3 regions of the Peribacillus sp. V2I11 genome follow, and region 1 is predicted to be linked to each of the others. Evidence: riboswitches for the same ligand, from Rfam matches in the RefSeq annotation. Region 1 holds a riboswitch; each other region holds the start of a gene.
What was found. A riboswitch is a leader RNA that binds a small molecule or an ion and turns the genes downstream of it on or off. The one in region 1 is predicted to bind glycine.

Region 2: another riboswitch for glycine. It lies ahead of QFZ73_RS18370 (hypothetical protein); the one in region 1 lies ahead of glyA (serine hydroxymethyltransferase).
Region 3: another riboswitch for glycine. It lies ahead of gcvT (glycine cleavage system aminomethyltransferase GcvT); the one in region 1 lies ahead of glyA (serine hydroxymethyltransferase).

Annotation. Positions count from the first base shown of each region.
Region 1 is NZ_JAUSYW010000002.1:146,914-152,563, forward strand. It holds gene gcvH (glycine cleavage system protein GcvH) at 1-11, opposite strand, end outside; partial or broken gene gcvT (glycine cleavage system aminomethyltransferase GcvT) at 90-1,203, opposite strand; gene sdaAA (L-serine ammonia-lyase, iron-sulfur-dependent, subunit alpha) at 1,218-2,099, opposite strand; gene QFZ73_RS27275 (serine dehydratase beta chain) at 2,099-2,617, opposite strand; gene glyA (serine hydroxymethyltransferase) at 2,633-3,883, opposite strand; glycine riboswitch at 3,969-4,091, opposite strand; glycine riboswitch at 4,094-4,199, opposite strand; gene QFZ73_RS27285 (hypothetical protein) at 4,459-4,737, opposite strand; gene QFZ73_RS27290 (hypothetical protein) at 5,072-5,326, opposite strand; partial or broken gene gnd (phosphogluconate dehydrogenase (NAD(+)-dependent, decarboxylating)) at 5,367-5,650, opposite strand, start outside.
Region 2 is NZ_JAUSYW010000001.1:3,749,421-3,755,070, forward strand. It holds gene QFZ73_RS18350 (YtoQ family protein) at 1-137, opposite strand, end outside; gene QFZ73_RS18355 (hypothetical protein) at 260-766, shown strand; gene QFZ73_RS18360 (thioredoxin family protein) at 875-1,186, shown strand; gene QFZ73_RS18365 (DUF1444 domain-containing protein) at 1,237-2,043, shown strand; glycine riboswitch at 2,330-2,431, shown strand; gene QFZ73_RS18370 (hypothetical protein) at 2,823-3,257, shown strand; gene QFZ73_RS18375 (amidohydrolase) at 3,459-4,646, shown strand; gene QFZ73_RS18380 (DNA translocase FtsK) at 5,072-5,650, shown strand, end outside.
Region 3 is NZ_JAUSYW010000001.1:4,223,746-4,229,395, reverse strand. It holds gene gcvPB (aminomethyl-transferring glycine dehydrogenase subunit GcvPB) at 1-1,236, opposite strand, end outside; gene gcvPA (aminomethyl-transferring glycine dehydrogenase subunit GcvPA) at 1,229-2,575, opposite strand; gene gcvT (glycine cleavage system aminomethyltransferase GcvT) at 2,593-3,699, opposite strand; glycine riboswitch at 3,841-3,924, opposite strand; glycine riboswitch at 3,928-4,015, opposite strand; gene QFZ73_RS20675 (DEAD/DEAH box helicase) at 4,391-5,650, shown strand, end outside.

The DNA.
Region 1 (5,650 bases):
ACTTTTGTCATTGTTTTTTCTTCCTTTCACTCATAAAATTTATTAATATTTACTGTAGGGTGCTTACTCTTTCGTGCAAGGTTAAGAGATTATCCTTTTTTATAGAACGGTGCTTTTACCACAATAGCATCAACCATCTTCCTACGAATTTCCACTTTAAGTTGTGTTCCTAGGTCAGCATTTTCTGCTGATACAAGCGCAAGACCTATGCTTTTCTTTAAAGACGGTGAATGGGTTCCGGATGTAATAAAACCAATTTCCTCTGACCCTCCTGAAAACACTTTATAACCGTGACGAGGAATGCCCCTTCCTGTCATTTCAATTCCAACTAATATTCGTTTTACCCCTTCTTCTTTTTGTTTTGTAAGTATGGCTTTGCCGATAAAATTACTTTCTTTGTTCGTTTTTACGACAAAACCGATTCCAGCTTCAAGAGGGCTGATTTCCTTTGTGAGCTCTTGTCCGTATAGAGAAAGACGTGCTTCAAGGCGAAGAGTGTCACGTGCACCGAGTCCGCACGGCTTTAAGCCGTTTTCTTTTCCAGTTTCCAGTAGCTTTTCCCAAAGTGCTGGCGCCTTGTCCGCTGCTAAATTAAAGCTCAAATCCGTCTTCCCCTGTGTAACCCGTACGGGATACAAGCACGTCCGTAATGCCATCCAGATTAACATGTTGAGTAAAGTGGAAAACTCCAATTCCCGATAAATTGATTTCCGTTAGCTTTTGTAAAATGCCTTCCGCCTTTGGACCTTGAATGGCGATCAGCGCGATGTCATTTGAAATATTACGAAGTGTCACTTCTCCTTTAACATGTTGCTTCATCCAGTCGTAATCTTTCTCAATGTTTGCTGCATTAATCACGAGAAGAAATTTATCATTTTTCAGTTTGTAGACCAATAAATCATCCACTGTCCCGCCAGATGGATAACACATCGCGGTATACTGTGCTTGATTAATGCTAAGCTTTGTTACATCGTTTGTGACAAGGTAATTAATATAGCTTTCTGCATCTTTCCCTTCAACAAGCACTTCCCCCATATGAGAGACATCAAAAAGTCCTGCTTCCTTTCGGACAGCATCATGTTCTTCTAAAATGTTTGAAAACTGGACTGGCAGTTCCCAACCACCAAAATCAATGACTTTTGCTCCGTAATTTTTATATGTTTCAAAAAGCGGTGTTCTCTTCAATCCGGTTGCTGTGCTCATTGCTACACCTCCAATTAAGATCTCTTGCTAAATAACTGTTCTTTTACCCTTTTACCTGTTTCGGTCATTGCAAGACCACCAAGTGCTGTTTCTCTAAGTGTTCGAGGCATTTCCTTTCCAATCTTGTACATGGCTTCAATGACTTCATCACATGGAATACGACTTTCAACACCTGCAAGAGATAAATCAGCAGCTGAAAAAGCAATGGATGTTCCAATCACATTTCGCTTAATGCAAGGCACTTCAACAAGCCCAGCAACTGGATCACAAACGAGGCCCAACAGTGATTTTAAAGCAATGGCTGTTGCATTAACCGCTTGTTTAGGTGTGCCACCTTTTAATTCTACAATGGTCCCTGCCGCCATCGCCGTTGCAGAACCGACCTCTGCTTGGCATCCTCCTGCTGCTCCAGATATAAAGGACCGGTTGGCAATGACATACCCAAGGGCACTTGCAGTGAACAGTCCCATGACTAAGTCTCTGTAGGAAGTTCCGTCATTTTTGTGAAGCGAAAACAATACTCCGGGTAATATACCGGCTGCTCCGGCTGTCGGAGTTGCAACAATGACTCCCATTCTCGCATTACTTTCAGATGTCGCCAGTGAGAAAGTCATGGCATCGCTAATATAACTTCCTGTAAGAGAGTTACCTTGATTCACGTAATCGTACATCTTAACGGCATCACCACCAGAAATGCCACTTGGTGCAGTAGAGGTGTCTTTTTTACCGTTCTCAACAGCTTCCTGCATTTTAAATAACCGTTCTTCCATCATGCTGATGATCGTCTTTTGATCTCTCCCCGATTTTTCTATTTCCATCATCAACATGATTTCACCAATCGTTTTCTGTTTATGTGTACAAAATTCAATTAGCTCGTTCATTGACCGAATTTCCATCATGCACCCTCTAACGACGTTTTTTTCAACACATATGAATGGTAATGTGTAGCAAGTACCGAAAAGTCATCGCTAGTGCTTAAACGAATATCAACCATTTCATCACCAATCATAAAGATTTTAGATAAACCGCCTCCAAGGGATGCCCCACCTACCTTTACCAGCCATTCCCCACGTTTTGCCGTAACGACTGTTGTATTCGGATGTTTAAAATAAGGGCAGCTGCCTTCAAATTGAAATTCGTAATCTAGTTCATGTTCTTTAGTCAGCTCCATGGCATTTTTAATCCTGGAATCATCCGTATCCATGCCAAGTAATCCGCCAAGTAGGGCTTTATCTGTTCCGTGACCTTGGTGCGTTTCAGCAAATGAATCGTAGAAAATAATGTTCGCCTCTTCCGGACAACCACCTAATAGTTCATGAATGAACTTCCCCATTGATACAACACCAGCAGTATGAGAACTAGATGGCCCTACCATGATAGGGCCGATAATGTCAAAACAACTTTGGAATTCCATGTTGTTTCTCCCTTCTTAGACCGTTATAGGCTGTTGAAACAATGGATATCCTTTACAAATCTCTTTTGTTGTTTCTTTTGCTTTTTCTAGAACAACTGTATCTCCATTGCTCTTTAAAACAGCCGCAATCACTTCTCCGATTTTAACCATTTCTTCCTGCTTCATACCGCGTGTCGTTAAAGCCGCTGTTCCCATTCGAATGCCACTTGTGACAAATGGGCTTTCAGTATCATAGGGAATCGTATTTTTGTTAACTGTTATACCCGCCTCTTCTAGTAATCGTTCTGCTTCTTTTCCGGTTAAATTCCATTGGCGAACGTCTAATAGGACGATATGGTTGTCCGTTCCACCTGAAACAAGAATTGCGCCTGCTTTTTTTAATGTTTCGCCAAGTGTTGCTGAGTTTTCAATGATTTGTTTGGCATAGATTTTAAAGCTCGGTTGCAATGCTTCTTTAAAGGAAACCGCCTTTGCCGCAATAATATGCATGAGTGGCCCTCCTTGAATCCCTGGGAATATAGCTTTATTTATTTTCTTTATCATGTCTTCATCATTTGTTAAAATGATCCCGCCACGTGGACCGCGTAAAGTTTTGTGCGTTGTGCTTGTCACCACATCCGCATATGGGATGGGCGATGGATGAAAACCTGCTGCCACGAGCCCCGCAATATGGGCCATATCCACCATCAGTTTTGCTCCAACTTGATCGGCGATTTCTTTAAAACGTGCAAAATCAATTGTTCTTGGGAAGGCACTTGTCCCCGCAATAATCAATTTTGGTTTTTCTTTTTTCGCGATTGCTTCAAGATCATCATAGTCTATCAAGTGAGTATCTTCTCTCACCCCATAAGACACAATATCAAACCATTTCCCCGAGATGCTGACAGGACTACCATGAGTTAAGTGTCCTCCATGCGAAAGGTTCATCCCCATCACTTTATCGCCAGGCTGAAGCAGGGCATAAAAAACAGCTAAATTTGCTTGTGCACCGGAGTGTGGTTGTACATTTGCATACTTAGCACCAAACAGCTTGGTAAGGCGTTCAATCGCTGTTTGTTCCACCACATCTACATATTCACAGCCTCCATAGTAACGCTTCCCTGGATATCCTTCTGCATACTTATTAGTGAGGACAGACCCCATAGCTTCCATCACTTCTTTACTTACGAAGTTTTCTGATGCGATTAATTCTAACGTATTATGTTGTCTTTCCCTTTCATTTTCCATGGCATTATAAATCTCTGAATCATAGTTTTGTAGACTCATATTCAAATATCCTCCTCGAGTTTCTTCCAAGCTACCTTTCCTCACAAAAAAGACAGAGGAAAGGCAGGATAAATATCCCACCTTTCCTCTGTCCTTTTTACCTGAGAGATTACCTTCGATATGAAACATAATACAAAACAATCTGTCTTGTAATATTCGTTTCATCAAAAGGATTCCCCTTTGGTGGCTTTTCAGCTCTCTCCAGAGGTGCGTCCAATTGTAGTCTTTTTACCTGAGAGTTTCTATCCCAAGGTTTTTTTGGGAATTGCTCCTTCGGTGCCGAATCGATTTCTTCGGTCTCTCCCACAATTATCATCCGCTTATATAAATTTCCATTATAATTGTATGTTAACGGGTTTAAATGAAAATTTCAATAATTATCTGAAAAAACTTTATTTTCAGAAATTTAAACATAGACAGTATAGATCTTTCTGACAGTCCATAAAGTTAGAAGTTTTGTTATTCAAAATTATAACTGTTTTTCTGAATTCCAATAAGTTTCTATATCTAGGCGTAAGCCGATCTACTTTTGAACGGTTGCTAAGAAAAGCGCAAGATGGGAAAGGACATGAAGTCTATATTTTTAACACAATAGATGTATGGAAAAAGAGAAAATTAAGGTATTGTGAGATTTGCGAGAATCCTTGCAGCAATAGAGATTGCTTAGGAACTTCCTCCTCCTTCTCTTCTTTCATTTCCTCCTTAGGTTCAGCGGTGGTTTCATTAGTCTTCTCTTCTTTCGCAACTTCCTCTTTGTCCCAACCACTTGCCATATTAGCTATGACGATAATTGCTAGAACCCATACCCACCACTTATTTGGCCTCTTTAGATTGATTTTCTTTTCCTTACTCATTTTGGATTCTTCCCCTTTACCTTACAATATTAGTATCTACACTATGTTACCATCTCCTCTTCCCTGTATTAATAGTAAGGTAATCACTTTCCATCTCCTTAATTTGATTGCCTTTTTTATCAATATCCCTATTTAAATCTTGGAGATTTTTAATAGGGAGGGATGAAACAGCATCATACAGGTAATGGGTTATTTTCCATTCCCTGTACGACAGATGCATATTGAATGAGATAAATATGTTTGGGTAGGTAAAGCCCCTTCTTTTAGTTGTTTAATATGACTCTCAGTTCACCAATTTAAGTATTCCTGTAATGGACCATAAGTCTACTATCAATCAAGTAATCATTTCTTTGTAGCTATTTGAATTCACTTTATTTACAGTAAAATCAGCTATATCAACTTGGTAGTAATTTGATAATTTATTTAACATTATATCTAATTCTTTATTGCTATATAAACCTACTATCACTTCATTTAAAATAACTGTATTGTTTCTTTCCATTCTATTTTCCTCCTTTTGATTGAATAATTTTTCATCTTTCATTTGCATTTTAGAACTGACGGAAATGAACATAATATGTTCTTTCATTAGGAACCTCTAATTGGATTTTCTTAAACGCAGTGACTTCTCACTTCCCACTTTTCCTTACAGCATGCCCATCCAAATTCGTTGCATAGTGGGCTACCTCTTTCCCTGTAAATTTCTAATGAACGATAGCGCATCAACGACATGCGATGACGGGAGTGGCAGTTTGTAAATCAAAAGCAGTCTCGGCCGTATTTTCCTTCTCAAGAAGACTTCCATATCTACTCTATTTATTTTCTTCTAATTTTTCATCTTTAGAAAACGCTCTTTTCCGTTAAATCCATAGGCCCTGGACGAATAACCGAACCGCTTTTTCCATACTCTTGC
Region 2 (5,650 bases), on a different contig from region 1:
CCGATATTATCAGAGCGTTCATGATTTTCCATCGGGCCGACGAATTCTAAAGGAAGTTTCAGTGCAGCGGTCTTATCTCTCAACTCGCTTCTCCAATTTGAATGGATCTCCCCAGCAAGATACACGGTTAATTTCATTGTTTTCCTCCTCGGTATTTAAATTGCTTTCATTGTATCATGTTTTGAGAAAATGGATGAATTTCATAAATAAGGATAATAGTATCCTTAAGTGAGTAAAAGAGATGGCTGGAGGAATGACGATGGCATTATCGAATAAAAAATTTCTTGTTTTCCTGTTAATAAGCAGTTTGATTGTGGGATGCTCAGGTATTGAGAGGCAAACCGAAAAGGCAATGAAGGCCGCAGAAGTGGCTTTTCGTGACGACGAAAAACAGCCCGATCTCGAGGCAGGGCTTATTCAGGTCTATCTGCCAAAGGATTTTAAGGTAGTAGAAGAACATGATAATAATTTGATTTTACAAAAAGGTGATAAGATTTATATATTATTTGTCAATCCAAATGAAAAAGAAGACAGCTCCGTTTTATATTTGGCAATGAAGCAACAAAAGGATCAATATGTAGTGCTGCATTCTTTTCAAACTGATGATAAATTCGGCTTTATCTCGATCAAAGAGATACCGAAAGAAAAGTATGAGCTTGCAGTGGGGATCGGAGGGGTGAAGCTGACAACCGAAACGGATAAAGATCAATTAAAAACCGATGCGAAACAAATGATGGAAATCGTTTCATCCGTGCCCCAGAAATAAGATGACCCGGTCGTTCAACCGATCCGAATTAATGGTTGATTCGCGGAGAGTCTGGTATGATGGGATTATAAAAAATAAGGTGTCATTTAGAGCAGGAGGAATATTCAAATGGAAAATTTACAAACCGTTGAGCAATATGATGCATTGAAAAATGAAGGCAAACATATCTTTCTTTTTTCAGCAACATGGTGTGGAGATTGCCGTGTAATCGAACCGATAATGCCTGAGATAGAAACGAAATTTCCTGACTTTACATTCATTTATGTTGACCGTGATGAATTCATCGATGTGTGTGCAGCTAATGATGTATTCGGTATACCAAGTTTCATTGCGTATGATAATGGCAAAGAGCTAGGCAGATTCGTAAGCAAGGATCGCAAAACACAAGAACAAATTGAGGAATTCATACAATCACTATAATCAATTTCCCCTTCTCGCTGGGGATTTTTCAATGAAGAGGAGGGTCAGTCATGAAAATGGATAGCACGAAGCTGAAAAATATCTTGAAGGAACGCCTAAAAGATGGGAATCGCACATTCAAATTCGATAGCAAGCAAGATACGTTACGGGTGGAGAATGTGAAGACCGGGAAAGGGATCACCATCGAGTTGCCTCCTGTACTTGCTAACTATGAAAACGTACAGGAAAAAGCCATCGATGAAATTACCTATTACGTGGAAGAGGCCCTGAATGTGATGGGGGAAGAACACAGCATGGAGGGCAAGGAGAAATGCATTTTCCCAGTCATTCGCTCGACCTCCTTCCCAATGGAATCCGAAGAAGGAAATCCATTTTTATTCGATGAGCATACGGCTGAAACCCGGATTTTTTATGCCCTTGATTTAGGGAAAACTTACCGTCTCATAGATGAAAAGATGATTCAACGGGAAAATTGGCAGGGTGACAGGATCCGTGAAATTGCCCTTTTCAATGCCCGTTCCCTATCCACTGAAATGAAGTCGGATATCGTTGCAGATAATGCATTTTATTTTTTGAACACGAATGATGGATATGATGCCAGCAGGATCCTGAATGAATCCTGGCTTCGGGAAATGAAGGACAAGATCGAGGGAACCATGGCTGTGGCCATTCCCCATCAGGATGTCATCATCATTGCCGATGTGAAGAATGATACGGGCTATGATATTCTTGCGCAAATGGCGATGAGCTTCTTTGCCAGCGGTCATGTTCCGATTACGGCTCTATCATTCCTTTATGAAGAAAATGAGTTGGAGCCCATCTTCATTATGGGTAAAAACAAAAAGCGTGAACAATAATATATTGAATCACAAAAGGACCGTGTCAGCATCTGGCAGCGGTCCTTTTAAAGTTTAGTAGAGTCTCCTTAACTTCAACAAGGGAATCAGGAAAAGAGTTGATATTTGTTATTTAATGGGTAATAATATAATTGGAATATTTCGGAAATATAAAAATGAATCCCTGAATATCAAACTATATAAGCGGATGAACGTTGTGGGAGATTGCAAAGCATTGAGCCACCGAAGGAGCAAGTTCCAAAAACATCCCTTGGAGCAAATCTCTCAGGTAAATGGAACCGCAGCTGGACGCAACTCTGGAGAGCGCGCAGGAAGTGTGCCGCCAACGGGGAAATCTCCATGACCAAAATGGAGCTAAACTCTCAGGTAAAAGGACAGAGAAGGGAGCAGTTAGTTTACGCAACCCTTCTCCGTCCTTTTTGTCGTCCAATATAAGAATGGGTCCATTGCAATTAATTGAGCAGAAGCGGCTTTTGCTTAGACGAGGTAAATGTAGTTCCGGCATTATAAAAAGATTTTCATTGGTTTTCCGGAGGTAGTTATGCCGATTATAAGAAATATTGAATTATTCTTTCCAGAGGATAGACAGGCAAATTTAATCTTTTATAGGGAAACAAGATGTATCGCTTCTTTATACAGTCGTTTGCTTCCGGAATTCAAAACGGATGAATATAAGGGAATATTGATTAATTGTGTATCCGGCTTGAGGCATAATAAACAAATTAGACGCTGATTCGTTTATTATGTTTAATTTTAAATCCGTTTTCGCTGAGATTAATATGAAAGAGTTTTTCTCTTTGCCTACGGACCGAAGGAAAAAAGAATATACACTTGAAGTTATGCAAAAACCTTTAGAACAAGTAGCAAAGGAACTTAATTGTGATATTGGCCTTTTTAAGGATATCCATCAAAAAATAATAAACCTGGACTTTGAGAACAAGTGGATTTATGCGAAGAAAAGCAGCCCTAACAGAAAATATTCTTGCAGTATTGTCTGTGAACAAGAAGTTCTTTATAGAAGAGAACGGATTATGAGAGAAATTGATACAGATGAACAGCATCTTTTCAGCAAATTAGGAAAAATAGGGTGGACACACAATCATAAAGTTTCATTTTCAGATCCAGATTATAAAACTAAATTTATAGTCACCTTTTTGGAAAGGAATAGCTCCGGGAGCTTATATTGGAAATGTGAACAGCAAATATTCCAATAGAATCCTTTTTAATAATACCTAGAATATCCGAAGCTTTAGTGAAGCAACTAAGTAAGGACCTACAAGCAGGGTCCTTTACTATTACGCTGTTTATCAACAATGATATTTAACAGAGCATGATGTATAAATGCTATACATGGGACACGAAAGGCATACCTGACCAACAAATCATAATCAAATAGGGGGAGAATAATCGTGAACGTGAAAAGCAAATTAATGAACATGCTGGAAGCCCGTAAAGGGGAAATGGTTCAAATTCGCCGTCATTTACACGAGAATCCGGAACTATCCTTCAAAGAAGAGAAAACGGCACAATATATCATTGATTTTTATAAAGGGAAAGATGTGTCGATTCAAACGAATGTAGGAAACGGATTAGGGATCATCGTATCGATCGAAGGCGGAAAACCAGGGAAAACGATAGGTCTCCGTGCGGATTTCGATGCATTGCCGATTACAGAAGAAGCGGAGGTCCCGTTCCGTTCAAAAAATGAAGGTGTCATGCATGCCTGCGGACACGATGGGCATACCGCGTATTTATTGGTATTGGCAGACTGCATCAATGAGCTGAAAGATTCCTTATCAGGTACGATCAAAATAATCCATCAACATGCAGAAGAAACACCCCCAGGTGGAGCAAAAAGCATTATGGAATCAGGGTTTTTGGATGAACTGGATGCTGTTTTCGGAATCCATTTATTTCCTTCTCATCCAGCAGGGGTTGTCGGGTATCGCGGCGGCTATTCGATGGCTGGACGGACCTATTTCAAGTTAGCGATAAAGGGTGTAGGCGGCCATGGTTCCTCCCCGCATATGGCTAATGATGCCATTGTGGCAGGCGCCCACTTCGTGACAGCCGTACAAACCGTAGTCAGCCGTCGGTTGAACCCTTTTGATATGGGCGTAGTCACAATCGGCTCCTTCGATGGAAAAGGAAGCTTTAATGTCATAAAAGATCGTATAGAAATTGAAGGGGATGTCCGTTATATGACAGCAGAGACCCAACAGCTGATCGATAAGGAAATCCACCGGATCGTCAAAGGGATAGAAACGGAATTTGATGTTCAGTGCGAACTTGCATATGTGCCGGATTATCCTCCGTTATATAATGACCCTGAACTGACTGGATTCGTGAAAAATAGCCTGGAAAGCATGAATGACAAAGATATTAAGAAGGTCGTGGAATTTCCGGTTTTCTCAGGTTCAGAAGATTTTTCATATTATGCAGAAAAGATTCCTGGCTGCTTCTTTTACATTGGCTGTAAACCGAAAGGGGTGGAGAAGGCATATTTCAATCACCATCCTAAATTCGACATTGATGAAGATGCCCTTTTGATCGCTTCCAAATCAGTGGCGCAGGTTGTATGCAGTTTTTATGAATGGAAATAGTCCCTTTGGTCTTTGTTTACAAAAAAAACGCTGGAACCCACAAAACACCGTTCGGTATTAACGAACGGTGTTTTGTGGGTTTCGGCAGGTATTTGGATGCCACCGGAGGTTTCGTGAAGGATGAAGCAGTGAATTGCCAGTCTGCTTCATGGGCTGCATGAAAACTTAATCTCTTTGTAAACGCGATTTAACAGCGGTGTTTTATTTAAATAGTAGACTAGGGACTAATGTTATTTCGTGATGGATAGGTTTAAACTCATTTCAGAAGGGGTTTAATAGGGTAGGAGTTCTGCGAAATACGTTAAGTTAGTAAGAATTCGATAAAAAAAAAGATACTAATCCCAATTTAGCTTAAATTTTCTCGATATTTTTAAAATAACTGGTAGAATTAGTTACATACTACAGATGTAGAAAGAGTGATAGTTTTGAAATGGCTAAATAAGATGAAAAAATGGTTCCAAGCAGAGGAAATTATTGAAATCGAAGAAATTATTATAGATGAACCGCTTGATGAAGAGACATTAAGGAAAATGGATTTTTCGAAGCTTTCGAAGTCAAAGGAAGAAGAAATAAAGGTTTATAATCAAAAAGTGGAAAAAATGTCCCAGACGCCAGACCCGGATACGAAAATCCTGTTTCAATATCCAAAAGGACAGTTCAAGTTTCCGCTCATTCCAGACCGGGAGCAGAACAAACGAAAGCCCAGGGAAAGAAACAGGGAAGAAAACGAACCCAAACAGGGGAAGAATGTGACCAAAGAAACGACGAGAAGGCCTGTAAGGGATCCTGAACCAAAACGGAGAAGCTTTGATCGGGAGGAAACCTCAAAAATAGTCCCGTCAAATACTCCATTCCGCCCAACGGAAATTCCTTCACCCATTTATGGGTTCCGTCGTCCGGAAAAAAAAATAGTCCCTTCTGAAGAAATTGTCGAATATGAATTAGAAAGCAAAATGCCTGTCCTTAAAAAAGAAGAACCTGCCATCGAGATTCCGGTATCCATT
Region 3 (5,650 bases), on a different contig from region 1:
TGGAGGATGATACCCGAAATCCAGTAATCTTTTGGCTATATCGAGAGTCCTTACCCCCAATTTCTTTTGCCGACGTCCGCTTAATACGAATTCGTGCTTACAATGACGATTATATGGTAAATCAAAATAAGGTTCCAACTTACGCATCATATAATTGGCATTGATGACCGCATTCTCGGTGACGGCTTTAAGGCCATCAGGACCCATTGAACGAATGTACGTATAAGCCCTCACGTTTATCCCGAAATTTCCATAATAAGGTTTTACCCTGCCAATGGATTGCGGACGATCATAATCAAGAACGAATTGCTCGCCTTGTTTGACCACAAGCGGTTTAGGCAAGTAAGGAATCAAGTCCGACTTCACCCCTACAGGACCAGAACCCGGACCGCCGCCGCCATGCGGGCCCGTGAATGTTTTATGGAGATTTAAGTGAACCACATCAAAGCCCATGTCACCCGGACGTGCTTTTGACAGGACTGCATTCAAATTGGCTCCATCATAATAAAGCTTCCCGCCTGCGTCATGGACAAGTTGTGCCATTTCCAAAATGTTTTCTTCAAACAATCCCAATGTATTGGGGTTCGTCAGCATCAAGGCCGCCGTATCAGGTCCTACAACCCGCTTTAAATCCTGAAGGTCTACTAACCCATTTTCATCGGATTTCACTGTAATCGTTTCAAGTCCGGCAACAGTGGCAGAGGCAGGATTCGTACCATGTGCAGAATCAGGTACAATCACTTTCGTACGTTCTGTATCGCCATTCGCTTCGTGAAAAGCACGAATCATCATCAATCCTGTCCATTCACCGTGAGCACCTGCTGCAGGCTGTAATGTCACTTGGTCCATCCCGGTGATTTCCGTTAAGTGTTCCTGCAAATCAAATAATAGTCCCAATGCTCCCTGAACAGTAGCCGGATCTTGATATGGATGGATATGGGCGAAGCCGTTGAAGCGTGCCACATTTTCATTTATTTTCGGATTATATTTCATCGTGCATGAACCCAGCGGATAAAAACCCGAATCCACCCCATGATTCCGTTTGGAAAGTGCTGTATAGTGACGCATGATATCCAGTTCGGACACCTCAGGAAGCTCTGCCTCTTCTTCACGGATGTAGTCGGCAGGAAGAATTTCTTCGAGCGGAATAGTTGCAACATCCATTTCTGGCAGACTGTACCCGATTCGACCGGAAGTACTGATTTCAAAAATGAGTGATTGATCTTGATTATTCATGTTGATCCCCCAATTCCTGCGCAAGTGCATCAATTTCTTCTTTTGTTCTAAGTTCAGTTACCGCAACCAGCATATGGTCTTTCAGCTCAGGATAAACCGTTCCTAAATCGAAGCCGCCGATCATCCCTTTTTCAAAAAGGTTTTTATTGATTTCTGAAAATGAAGCAGGCAGTTTAATGACAAATTCATTAAACGAAGGACCGTCGAATATCACTTCCACCCCTTTTGCCATAATTGCTTTTTTCGCATAATGCGCTTTTTGAATATTTTGCACGGCCATTTCTTTGACACCCTTTTTCCCAAGCGCGGTCATTGCAACAGAAGCTGCCAAGGCATTCAAAGCTTGATTGGAACAAATGTTGGATGTGGCTTTGTCACGGCGAATGTGCTGTTCACGAGCTTGAAGCGTCAGCACAAATCCCCTTTTTCCATTTTCATCCACAGTTTGACCGACGAGTCGGCCCGGGACTTTCCGAACAAGTTTATTAGTAACGGCAAAATATCCACAATGAGGTCCACCAAATGCCGCTGGTATGCCGAATGGCTGAGCATCCCCCGTTACGATATCTGCACCGAGTGCACCAGGGGATGTCAAAGCTCCCAATGCAAGCGGATTACTTGAAACGATAAACATGGACTTGACGCCATGAATGATTTCTTCGATTTCTTTCAATGGCTCGATGCGGCCAAAAAAGTTCGGATATTGAACGATCACCCCTGCAATGTCATCATTCGCCAATTCCCTTAAAGCAGCTAAGTCCGTCACACCGTCTATAAATGGAATTTCGATCACTTCCACACGTTGCCCTTTCGCATATGTCTTCACAACTTCTCTTGATTCAGGATGAACCGCTCCTGAAATGAGAATCTTCTTGCGTCGTGTCTGGCCTGAAGCAAGCATGGCCGCTTCAGCTAGCGCCGTCCCGCCGTCATACATGGAGGAGTTAGCCACATCCATGCCCGTCAGTTCACAAATCATCGTTTGATATTCAAAAATTGCCTGAAGCTCACCCTGTGAAATTTCAGGCTGATAGGGTGTATAAGCCGTATAAAACTCAGAACGCGATAGGACATGATCGACGATGACCGGTGCATAATGGTCATAGACACCCGCACCAAGGAAGGAAGCATAGTTTTTAAGATCCGCATTCTTGGCTGCAAGCCTTGATAATTCTTTCATTAATGCAGGTTCCGACTTAGCAGGCTTGATATCGTATTCTCCTTGAAAACGAACACTTTCAGGGATATCGTTGAAAAGTTCTTCAGCAGTAGATACCCCTATCGCTTCCAGCATTTCTTGTTTATCTTGCTCTGTCATGGGTAAATAACGATGTTTCATCTAATGACCATTCCCCTCTATTTACGTGGTTTTTTATAAAAAGGTGTTTGTATTATAACGGCTTTCAAACGTTTGGAACGGATTTCCACTTCGACTTCCGCATCCAGCACCGAAAATTCCTTATCGATAAGTACCAATCCCACGTTTTTCTTCAACGTTGGTGATTGGGTACCGGTCGTGACCTCGCCAATGACTTGGTCACCGCTGTAGACCTTATACCCATGACGTGGAATGCCACGGTCAATCATTTCAATTCCCACAAGCTTGCGGGGAGCTCCTTTCTCCTTTTGCTCAGCAAGAACGGCTTTCCCGAAAAATTCAACTTCCTTATCCACTTTTACCGCAAAACCAATCCCGGCTTCTATCGGGGTGATGTCCGCTGAAAGCTCCTGCCCATAGAGCGGCAGTTTTGCTTCAAAACGCAGGGTATCACGAGCACCTAAACCAATCGGCTGAATCCCCTCTTCCTTTCCGGCATCCATAATCGCCTTCCAAAGGGCAGGACCATTTTCACTGTCGCTATATATCTCAAAACCATCTTCACCAGTGTATCCAGTACGGGATACCATCGCGGAGATACCGTTTATCATGACATTTTCCTTGAACTTGAAAAATCCAATTTCACTTAGGGCAGTATTTTCCGATAGCTTTTGTAATATCTTCTCTGCAGCTGGTCCTTGAAGTGCCAGCTGTGTATAGTCACTCGATACATTCGTAATTTGGACATCTTCCGTTAAATTAGTTTGCAGCCAATTGAAATCTTTTTCTGTATTCGCTGCATTGACCACGAGCAGATAGTTGTCCTCAGCCCTTTTATACACAATAAGATCATCAACCGTGCCTCCGTTTTCATAACACATGGCTGTATATTGGGCACCGCCCTGTTGCAGCTTTGAGATATCATTAGTCAGCATCTTCTGTAAAAAGGAAAGGCTCCCAGGACCCTTAACATCGACCTCCCCCATATGGGAAACATCGAATAACCCCGCTTTTGTACGTACGGCTTCATGTTCGTCCTTTATACCAGAAAATTGGACAGGAAGTTCCCAGCCGCCAAAATCAATCGTTTTACCTCCGTATTCACGATAAACCTCAAATAGTGGTGTTCTTTTTAAATTGGTCAAAAAATGACCCCCTTCAGATTTTTTTAAATTAATCGGCTTCATTATCAAAAGCTTTCTCTTGTCATTACGCATCAGATATATCCTGATTCATGATGTGAAAAAAGCACAAAAAAGGACAGAGAAAGCCCGTTTGAGCTTTTTCTCTGTCCTGAAACCTGAAAGTTTACCTATGTAATAGGTTTTCCCCTTTGGTGGCCGTCCCAAAACGGGCGGCGCTCTCCAGAGTTGCGTCCAATAAGAGTTCTTTTGCCTGAGAGATTCACTGCTAAGTTTGCTCCTTCGGCGCTACATCCGTAGTCTCTCCCCTTATCTTCACCCGCATATAAATGGTCTACCAATGAAAGGAAACGAATAAGCCCCAAGCATTGGTAAAACCTTTGAGCATCATGGAATGCATTCACTGCCAATTCTCCTAAAACTTCAGAAACCGTTTGAGTGATCTCCTTCAGTAATCTTGGATAAATTAGGAGCCTATAGCCCATACTAAGAAAACGCGAACTGCAAAATCGATGTACAAACATTCTTTGTAGCGTTTGAAAATTGGAATTTTCTAAATATACTTATATCCTACCCTAAGAAACTTATCTCTGCAATATCTTTTGAAGAGAAATATTTTTCTTACTTCACATATGAAATGTTCGGGTTTTGACCTTTTATTAAGGAAATTATGATTTAAGAGGGAGTTATTTCTATGAAAATCAATATATCCTTCAATTCTGAATGGAATGACGAGTTTCTGCAAAAGATGGAAAATGACGGTCCATGGGGAAATTGGGAGCTTTATAAATTGGCGGTTCAAATGGAGGAAAATCTTATCATCCCTGATTTCGAAGGTTTACAGGCGCCTAAGCACCTTCCGCAGTTAACCCCGCTTCCCCATCAATTGGAAGCAGCCAAGCAAGTGGTGGAAAAGATGAATGGAAAGGCCATTTTAGCTGATGAAGTAGGGCTCGGAAAAACAATTGAAGCAGGCTTGATCCTAAAAGAGTATATGATTAGAGGCCTTGTAAAAAAAGTATTGATCCTTGTTCCGGCTTCCCTTGTCACACAATGGGCTTTTGAATTGAATACCAAGTTTCATATTCCGGCAGTCGTTCAGAGAAAAAGTTATGTTTGGGACTCCTGTGATGTGGTCATTTCATCCATTGATACAGCGAAACGCGCTCCACATCGAGATATCATTTTCAATCAGGAATATGATTTCATCATTATTGATGAAGCTCATAAACTTAAAAATAATAAGACGAAGAACTATGAATTCGTCCAAAATCTGAAAAAGAAATTTTGTTTACTCCTGACAGCGACTCCGATTCAGAATAAGGTCGAGGAAATTTTTCACCTCGTTTCATTATTGAAACCAGGTCACTTGGGAAATGCCTCACTCTTTTCGGAAAAGTATAAAGGGAAAGGCCGAAACATAATTGATGATGAACACCTAAAGGAACTGGTCAACACTGTCATGATTCGAAACCGGCGTGCCGATACTGGTATTGAATGGACAAAACGGCATGTGGAAACCATCACCATTGAATTTTCTCCAACGGAACAAGCATTGTACGATGCTGTTTCAAAATTCAAGCCCATTTCGGACGGATCAAAAGGAAGCGCCTTTTCGGCTCTCACTCTCCAAAGGGAAGCATGCAGCAGCAGAGAGGCGGTCTTTTATACATTAAAGAATATGAGAGATAAATATGATCAGCCTTCCCCTGACTTTTTGGCCAAGCTTGATGATTTATTTTCTAAAGTGAATGAAACCGTTCAGAACTCCAAGGCTGAAAAAGCTTTGGAACTGATCAAGAAGATTGATGACAAAGTAATTATCTTTACCGAATACCGGGCAACTCAGCTTTATCTTCAATGGTATCTACAGCAGAATGGAATTTCTTCAGTTCCTTTCCGAGGCGGTTTTAAGCGCGGAAAGAAAGATTGGATGCGAGAATTATTCCAAAAG